One region of the Erwinia sp. L03-1 genome, then DNA from elsewhere that is predicted to be linked to it. Evidence: predicted binding sites of a transcription regulator. Region 1 holds the regulator's gene; the other holds the start of a gene.
The links. The regulator PurR, encoded in region 1, represses purine synthesis genes. The targets are predictions, from matches to a motif close to CANGCAAACGTTTGCNTG.
Positions count from the first base shown of each region.

Region 2: a site for PurR is predicted at 905-922, ahead of purE (5-(carboxyamino)imidazole ribonucleotide mutase). Genes of this name have one in related genera too.

Region 1 covers NZ_CM178762.1:2,537,880-2,541,292, reverse strand. The annotation lists gene punR (DNA-binding transcriptional activator PunR) at 1-689, shown strand, start outside; gene purR (HTH-type transcriptional repressor PurR) at 707-1,732, opposite strand; gene cydH (cytochrome bd-I oxidase subunit CydH) at 2,017-2,106, shown strand; gene AC4PCC_RS11705 (C40 family peptidase) at 2,162-2,992, opposite strand; gene AC4PCC_RS11700 (Grx4 family monothiol glutaredoxin) at 3,372-3,413, shown strand, end outside.
Region 2 covers NZ_CM178762.1:3,312,167-3,315,579, forward strand. The annotation lists gene ppiB (peptidylprolyl isomerase B) at 1-144, shown strand, start outside; gene lpxH (UDP-2,3-diacylglucosamine diphosphatase) at 144-869, shown strand; gene purE (5-(carboxyamino)imidazole ribonucleotide mutase) at 1,027-1,536, shown strand; gene purK (5-(carboxyamino)imidazole ribonucleotide synthase) at 1,533-2,603, shown strand; gene AC4PCC_RS15340 (LuxR family transcriptional regulator) at 2,932-3,413, shown strand, end outside.

The DNA.
Region 1 (3,413 bases):
TTGCCACCCGGCGTCAGTGCCAGCAGGTAGCAAACGGCTGGCGCGGGCAGCTAAATATCGCCGTAGACAGGATAGTGAAACCCCAGCGCACCCGGCAGCTGGTTGTCGATTTCTACCGTCATTTCCCGGATATGGAATTACACCTTTCCCCGGAGGTGTTTAATGGCGTGTGGGATGCGCTGGCGGATGGCCGGGTAGATGTAGCGATTGGCGCAACTCAGGCAATACCCGTTGGCGGGCGCTTTGCCTTTCGCAATATGGGCGCGCTGAACTGGCGCTGTGTGGTTAGCGCCCGCCATCCTTTGACAGAAATCTCAGGACCGGTCAGCGAGGAAGCCATCCGCGAATGGCCCTCTCTGACGCTGGAAGACACATCCCGCGCGCTGCCCAAGCGCACTACCTGGACGCTGGATAATCAGCGTCGGCTGGTGGTGCCCGATTGGGAGAGCGCTGCGGACTGCCTGCTGGGCGGGCTTTGCGTCGGAATGGTGCCAGGACATTTTGCCCGTCCGCTGCTGAGCAGCGGCGCATTAACTGAACTTGTGCTTACCGCGACATTCCCCGACAGCCCCTGCTGCGTCAGCTGGTCGCAGCAGCAGGCCAGCCCCGCGCTGGGCTGGCTGCTCGACTATCTTGGCGACACCGGGACGCTCAATAATGAGTGGCTGAACGAGGGGGCAGAGGAATGAGCAGGCGGCTAATGGCGTTAGCGGCGATAGTCTACAAAGGGACCATCCGCCACTGAACGACGCTCGATCAGGCTGGGATGAACTTCAATCGTCTGTGGCTCCTCACGCTTGCTGGTAATACGATCCAGCAGCATTTCAAAGGCCGTTTCGCCCAGCCTCTCTTTTGGCTGGTGAACGGTGGTCAGGGCCGGGGTGAAGTAGCGCGCGTTGCGCACGTTATCATAGCCGATGACCGAGATATCCTGGGGAACGCGCAGACCCATCTCATCAGCGGCACAAATCGCCCCCATCGCCATAATATCGCCGCCGCAGAATACGGCGGTAGGCCGCTGCTTCTGGGATAAAATTTGCTGCATGGCACGATAGCCAGATTCGGGTTCGAAATCACCCTGTACCAGCCACTCATCGCGCAGGGTGATCCCCGCTTCGGATAGCGCCTTTAGAAAACCGGCATGACGGCCACCGCCGGTGTTACGCTCCAGCTGACCGGGAATGACGCCAATATCGCGATGGCCGCGCTCAATCAGATAGCGGCCTACCAGATAACCGCCCTCAAAGGCGTTATCCAGCACCGTATCCGTAAAATCACCGCGTGACTCGCTCCAGTCCATGACGACCATAGGAATATTTCGGTTATCTTCAAGCATCTGGATCAGTTCATCAGGATACTCGGAGCACATCACCAGCAGGCCATCGACGCGCTTTTGCGCCATCATTGACAGATACGCCTGCTGTTTGACCAGATCGTTGTGCGCATTGCCCAGAATCAGGGTGTAACCGCTGGCAAAGCAGCTGTTCTCCACGGCTTCAATAATCTCGGCAAAGTAGGGTGCCTCGCTGGACGTTGCCAGCAGGCCGATGGTCCGGGTGTGATTAACCTTGAGACTGCGGGCGACCGCACTTGGCGAATAATGCAGTTCGCGGATGGCAGTCCATACTGCTTCCCGCGTGGCTTCGGCCACAAAGCGCGTTTTATTAATGACGTGGGACACCGTGGTGGTCGACACCCCGGCGCGTTTAGCCACATCTTTGATTGTTGCCATGAAATCACTACTCCTGTACTTACCGCAACTTGCTGATAAGTATATTGTTAAACGATTGCCTGAAACGGCAAAATCCGTCGCCGTTTTTTATGAATATTCGGTGGCGTCAGTAAGGAAAAGGGGGCAGTCAGCCAGGCCTGTTGCGTCGGTTGCAGACCGCGAACGCAACCCGTTGCGCAACGAAATGGAATTCTAACAAGGCTGAGCAGAGAAAACGAGATTTTTACCGCCGGGTGTGGGAAAATTGATGGTGACACAAACTGTAAGGGTATAAAGGAGTATCTGTGGACACCGATCTGAAATTGTCTCTGCTAACCACCGTTAGCGCGCTGTTAATGATTATTATTTTCAGCTTTACCGCCGTCATGCACTAAAAAAAAAGGCCGATCGTCAGATCGGCCTTTTTATATTCACTACGCGACGCGGAGATTAGCGGATCGTTCTGGGTGTCATCACCCGACGTGCGCCGATGTAGTGACTTTGCCAGTATTCATCAGCCAGCGCGCTAACCTGAATATCTTTTCCGGTACGAGGCGACTGAATAAATTTCCCGCCGCCAAGATAAACGCCTACGTGATCCGCTGTGCCGCGTCCGTTAATGCGGAAGAAAACAAGGTCGCCTTTCTCCAGCTCGCCGCGTTTGATGTTCGCCGCATCGCGCAGGTGATACATCTCATTGGCGGTGCGGGGGATCTTAAACTTAACCAGATCCTTGTAGGCATACCACACCAGGCCGCTACAGTCGAAGCCCGTTTTAGGCGATGTTCCGCCCCACTGGTAGGGTTTACCCAGCTGGCCCATCAGCTTGTTCATCGCCGTCTGACGCGCTTTTTGATAACGCGCCCGGTGTGCCTTGCTCATTTTTAGTGGGGCGCTAAGTACCTCGGCGGTCAGTTCTTCACCCTGCTCGACGGATTTGCCACGACGGTGACCATAATGCTTTTTACCCAGACTGGCCTGCAAAGCGGCTTTGTGCCTGAGGCCAGATTTCCGGGAGTGGGACGATACAGGCTGCGGCGCGAGCGTTTTTTTGGCCTTAAGGCGGGTGGCGGGTATACGGCGTGACTTGCGGGTGGACTCTTTAACTTTTTTCGTTACGCTACCCTTCACCTGCCGCCGCTTACGACGATCGTCCTCACGGGCGGCACTGCCTTCCACCTTATGGTGGTTTGCATTAACTGGAGCATGTGGCGATGCGTGCGCCACATTAAAAAAGAGCTGCGCGAAGGCCAGCATCAGGAGCGTGATAAGTAAACGCATCGTTACCATTAACTGTTTATGCTCCCGCCAGAGGCAGAAGCTCGGCTAAATTAGGATATCTGCTATACGGCAGACAAGTGAGCGCAATTCTAATCTAACTCTTTAACAAAAGGTAAGGTCTTTTTTGTTTCAATGATGTACAACAAGTAATTGTTGGCAATTTCAGCATAATCAGCTGGTTATGTGCTCATCAACCCGGGGTAAGCCGTGACAGCAGCGGCGTCAGGCTCAGGCAAATGTTATTTTGTTGTTTTTACCGCTGGATAATTCGCCACGCGGAACCCCCAGGATAATTCCCTTACTGAAAATGTCGTTTTCATCAGGGGGCCAGAGTCGCTACAATAAATAAACACGAAGTATCCGTTATAGGAAGGCATTTATGAGTACTGTTGAGAAAATTGAGCGCCAGATAGCAGAAAAC
Region 2 (3,413 bases), 770 kb from region 1:
TGGGGTTACTGCGTATTTGCAGAAGTGGTTGAAGGTATGGATGTGGTTGAGAAGATCAAAGCCGTTGCCACCGGTCGCAGCGGTATGCATCAGGACGTGCCAAAAGAAGACGTTATCATTCAGAACGTGATCGTTAGCGAATAATGTCCTGCACGCTGTTTATCGCAGATTTGCATCTCTGCACTGAAGAACCGGCAATCACTGCCGGTTTTCTTGCTTTTTTGCGCCGTGAAGCTTTCCACGCCGATGCGTTATATATTCTCGGCGATCTGTTTGAAGCCTGGATCGGCGACGACGACCCTCAGCCGCTGCATGCAGAAATCGCCCTTGCCCTTAACGCGCTAAAGCAGCGTGACATTCCCAGCTACTTTATTCATGGCAACCGTGATTTCCTGCTGGGTAAGCGCTTTGCCGCCGCCTGCGGCATGACGCTCCTGCCCCAGGAGACGGTGCTGGAACTGTACGGTAAACGCATTCTGATTATGCATGGTGACACGCTCTGCACTGACGATGCAGGCTACCAGCAGTTTCGCCGCCGGGTTCATCAGCGCTGGCTGCAAAAACTGTTCCTTGCCCTCCCCCTCTCTCTGCGCCAGCGGATTGCCGCGCGTATGCGATCCGGCAGTAAACAGGCTAACAGCAGTAAAGATGTCGCGATTATGGACGTCAATTCCGCTGCGGTCAGCGAGTCAATGTCGCATCATCAGGTGCAGTGCCTGATACATGGCCATACCCACCGACCCGCCGTTCATCAGCTCGAGGTTAACGGCCAGCCCGCCGAGCGTCTGGTGCTGGGCGCATGGCACACCGAAGGCTCGATGATCCGCGTCAGCCCCGATGAAACGGCATTGATCGCTTTCCCCTTTTAGGCGGTTAAATGCAGTTTTTTTGCGGATGAAGGGCATACGCAACCGTTTTCCTTGCCCTCCAGTCATGTTATTCTCTCAGCCCTTCCCATCCGGCGGCCCGCTCAAGCAGGTGCAGGCCTTCCGATGACGTATGTACAATCACAGGAGTCAGACCCGCATGTCTTCCAACGCCGCATCGGCCCGCATTGCTATTGTTATGGGTTCCAAAAGTGACTGGGCAACCATGCAGCTTGCTGCGGAAATTCTCACCAGCCTGGCCGTCCCTTTTCACTGCGAAGTCGTTTCGGCCCACCGCACGCCGGACAAGCTCTTTAGCTTTGCCGAACAGGCGCAGGAAAATGGCTTTCAGGTGATTATTGCCGGTGCGGGCGGGGCGGCCCATCTTCCGGGTATGCTGGCCGCGAAGACGCTGGTGCCGGTCCTCGGCGTTCCGGTACAAAGTGCAGCCCTGAGCGGCGTCGACAGCCTTTACTCCATTGTGCAGATGCCGCGCGGTATCCCGGTCGGTACGCTGGCCATCGGCAAGGCGGGCGCGGCAAACGCAGCGCTGCTGGCTGCGCAGATCCTGGCGCTGCATGATGCAGGCCTGGCTACACGCCTCGCCGACTGGCGCAAAAGCCAGACCGACGAGGTGCTAAATAATCCAGACCCACAGGTGAACCCATGAAGCCGGTCTGCGTACTGGGTAATGGACAGCTGGGGCGCATGCTGCGTCAGGCCGGGGAGCCGCTGGGCATTGCTGTCTATCCTGTTGGCCTTGACGCCGAGCCAGAAGCGCTGCCCATTCAGCAGAGCGTGATCACCGCTGAGATTGAACGCTGGCCGGAAACGGCGCTGACGCGCGAGCTGGCCAGCCATACTGCTTTTGTTAACCGCGATATCTTTCCGCTGCTGGCAGATCGGCTGACGCAAAAACAGCTCCTCGATCGGCTGGGCCTGGCCACTGCGCCCTGGCAGCTGCTGGCCGAAGCCAGCGAGTGGCCGCAAATTTTTGCGACTCTGGGCGAGCTGGCGATCGTTAAGCGCCGCACCGGCGGCTACGATGGCCGGGGCCAGTGGCGTTTACGCCAGGGCGAAACCGATGCGCTGCCCGCTGACGGCTACGGTGAATGCATTGTGGAACAGGGCATTAACTTCTCCGGCGAAGTGTCGCTGGTTGGTGCCCGGGCATCTGATGGCAGTACGGTTTTTTATCCGCTGACGCATAACCTTCATCAGGACGGCATTCTGCGCACCAGCGTGGCGTTGCCGGAGCCGGATAAGGCCCGGCAGCAGCAGGCAGAAACGATGCTGTCGGCCATTATGCATGAGCTGAACTATGTCGGCGTGATGGCGATGGAGTGCTTTGTGGTGCCGGAAGGTCTGCTGATCAATGAACTGGCCCCGCGCGTGCATAACAGCGGGCACTGGACGCAAAACGGCGCCTCCATCAGCCAGTTCGAGCTGCATCTGCGCGCAATCCTGAACCTCCCTCTGCCGAAGCCGGTGGTCAGCACGCCGTCAGTAATGATCAATTTGATCGGCACCGGGGTTAATGTGCAGTGGTTAGATCTGCCGCTGGTGCATCTGCACTGGTACGAAAAAGAGGTTCGCGCGGGCCGGAAGGTTGGACATCTCAATCTGAACGATGTCAGCGTGAAATCGCTACAGGTGGCACTGCATAACCTGGTGCCGCTGCTGCCGGAAGAGTACGCCAGTGGGATAGCCTGGGCGATTGAGAGGTTAGAGGGTTAAGTTCAGGCAAGAAGAATCAGATGCAGCCTGCGGGCTGATCCGCAGACTGCATCTTACCGTACGAGTGACAGGGTTAAAAAAACGCCACTAACTGTACTTAAGTAGAGCTATCATTTTTGCTAAAGAAAATTTATCTTAGAGCCAAACAAAATCAGTGATCCGATATTTTTAATTGCCAACACACAGGGATATTTTTTTATAACGTTATAAAACCCACTCACTTAATGATGGTGTCTTCTGAATTAATTTAAACCTGCGTTAAAGACAGGTAACGGTGTTCCCGGTCGGTTTTCTTATAAAATCAGGCAGGGTTTTGCGAGGAAATGATATGATTCAGCCTTTGTTCAATAAGGAAGCTATAAATACCGTCATCCAGGACTATCTGGAAGTGGAACTGAAGACGCTTAAAAATATTAACTACGCATACGCAATCCGAAATAAAAATAATCCAGCCGACTTTTCAATTATCTCAAACAGGCGCGAATGGTTCGAGGTCTATATCGATAATAGCTTTCACCATATCGATCCTGTCCTGAGTCGTGCCCAGCAAAGGCTCACCCCCTTTTTTTGGGATGAAAAAAGCCTTATGCAGCGAGGGGTCCAGATACCACGTCTGTTTGATATGGCATGTCATCATAATATCACCAGTGGCTGTACCTTCGTTGTCCATGACCAGCACAATAACCTGGTAGTGCTGTCTCTTTTCCTTAATCCCTACAGTGACAGTCAACTTAAGAATGCTTTGCACTGCAATAAAGACCGGGTTCAAATGCTCCTGGTTACAGCACATGAGCAGTTAATAACGCTTTA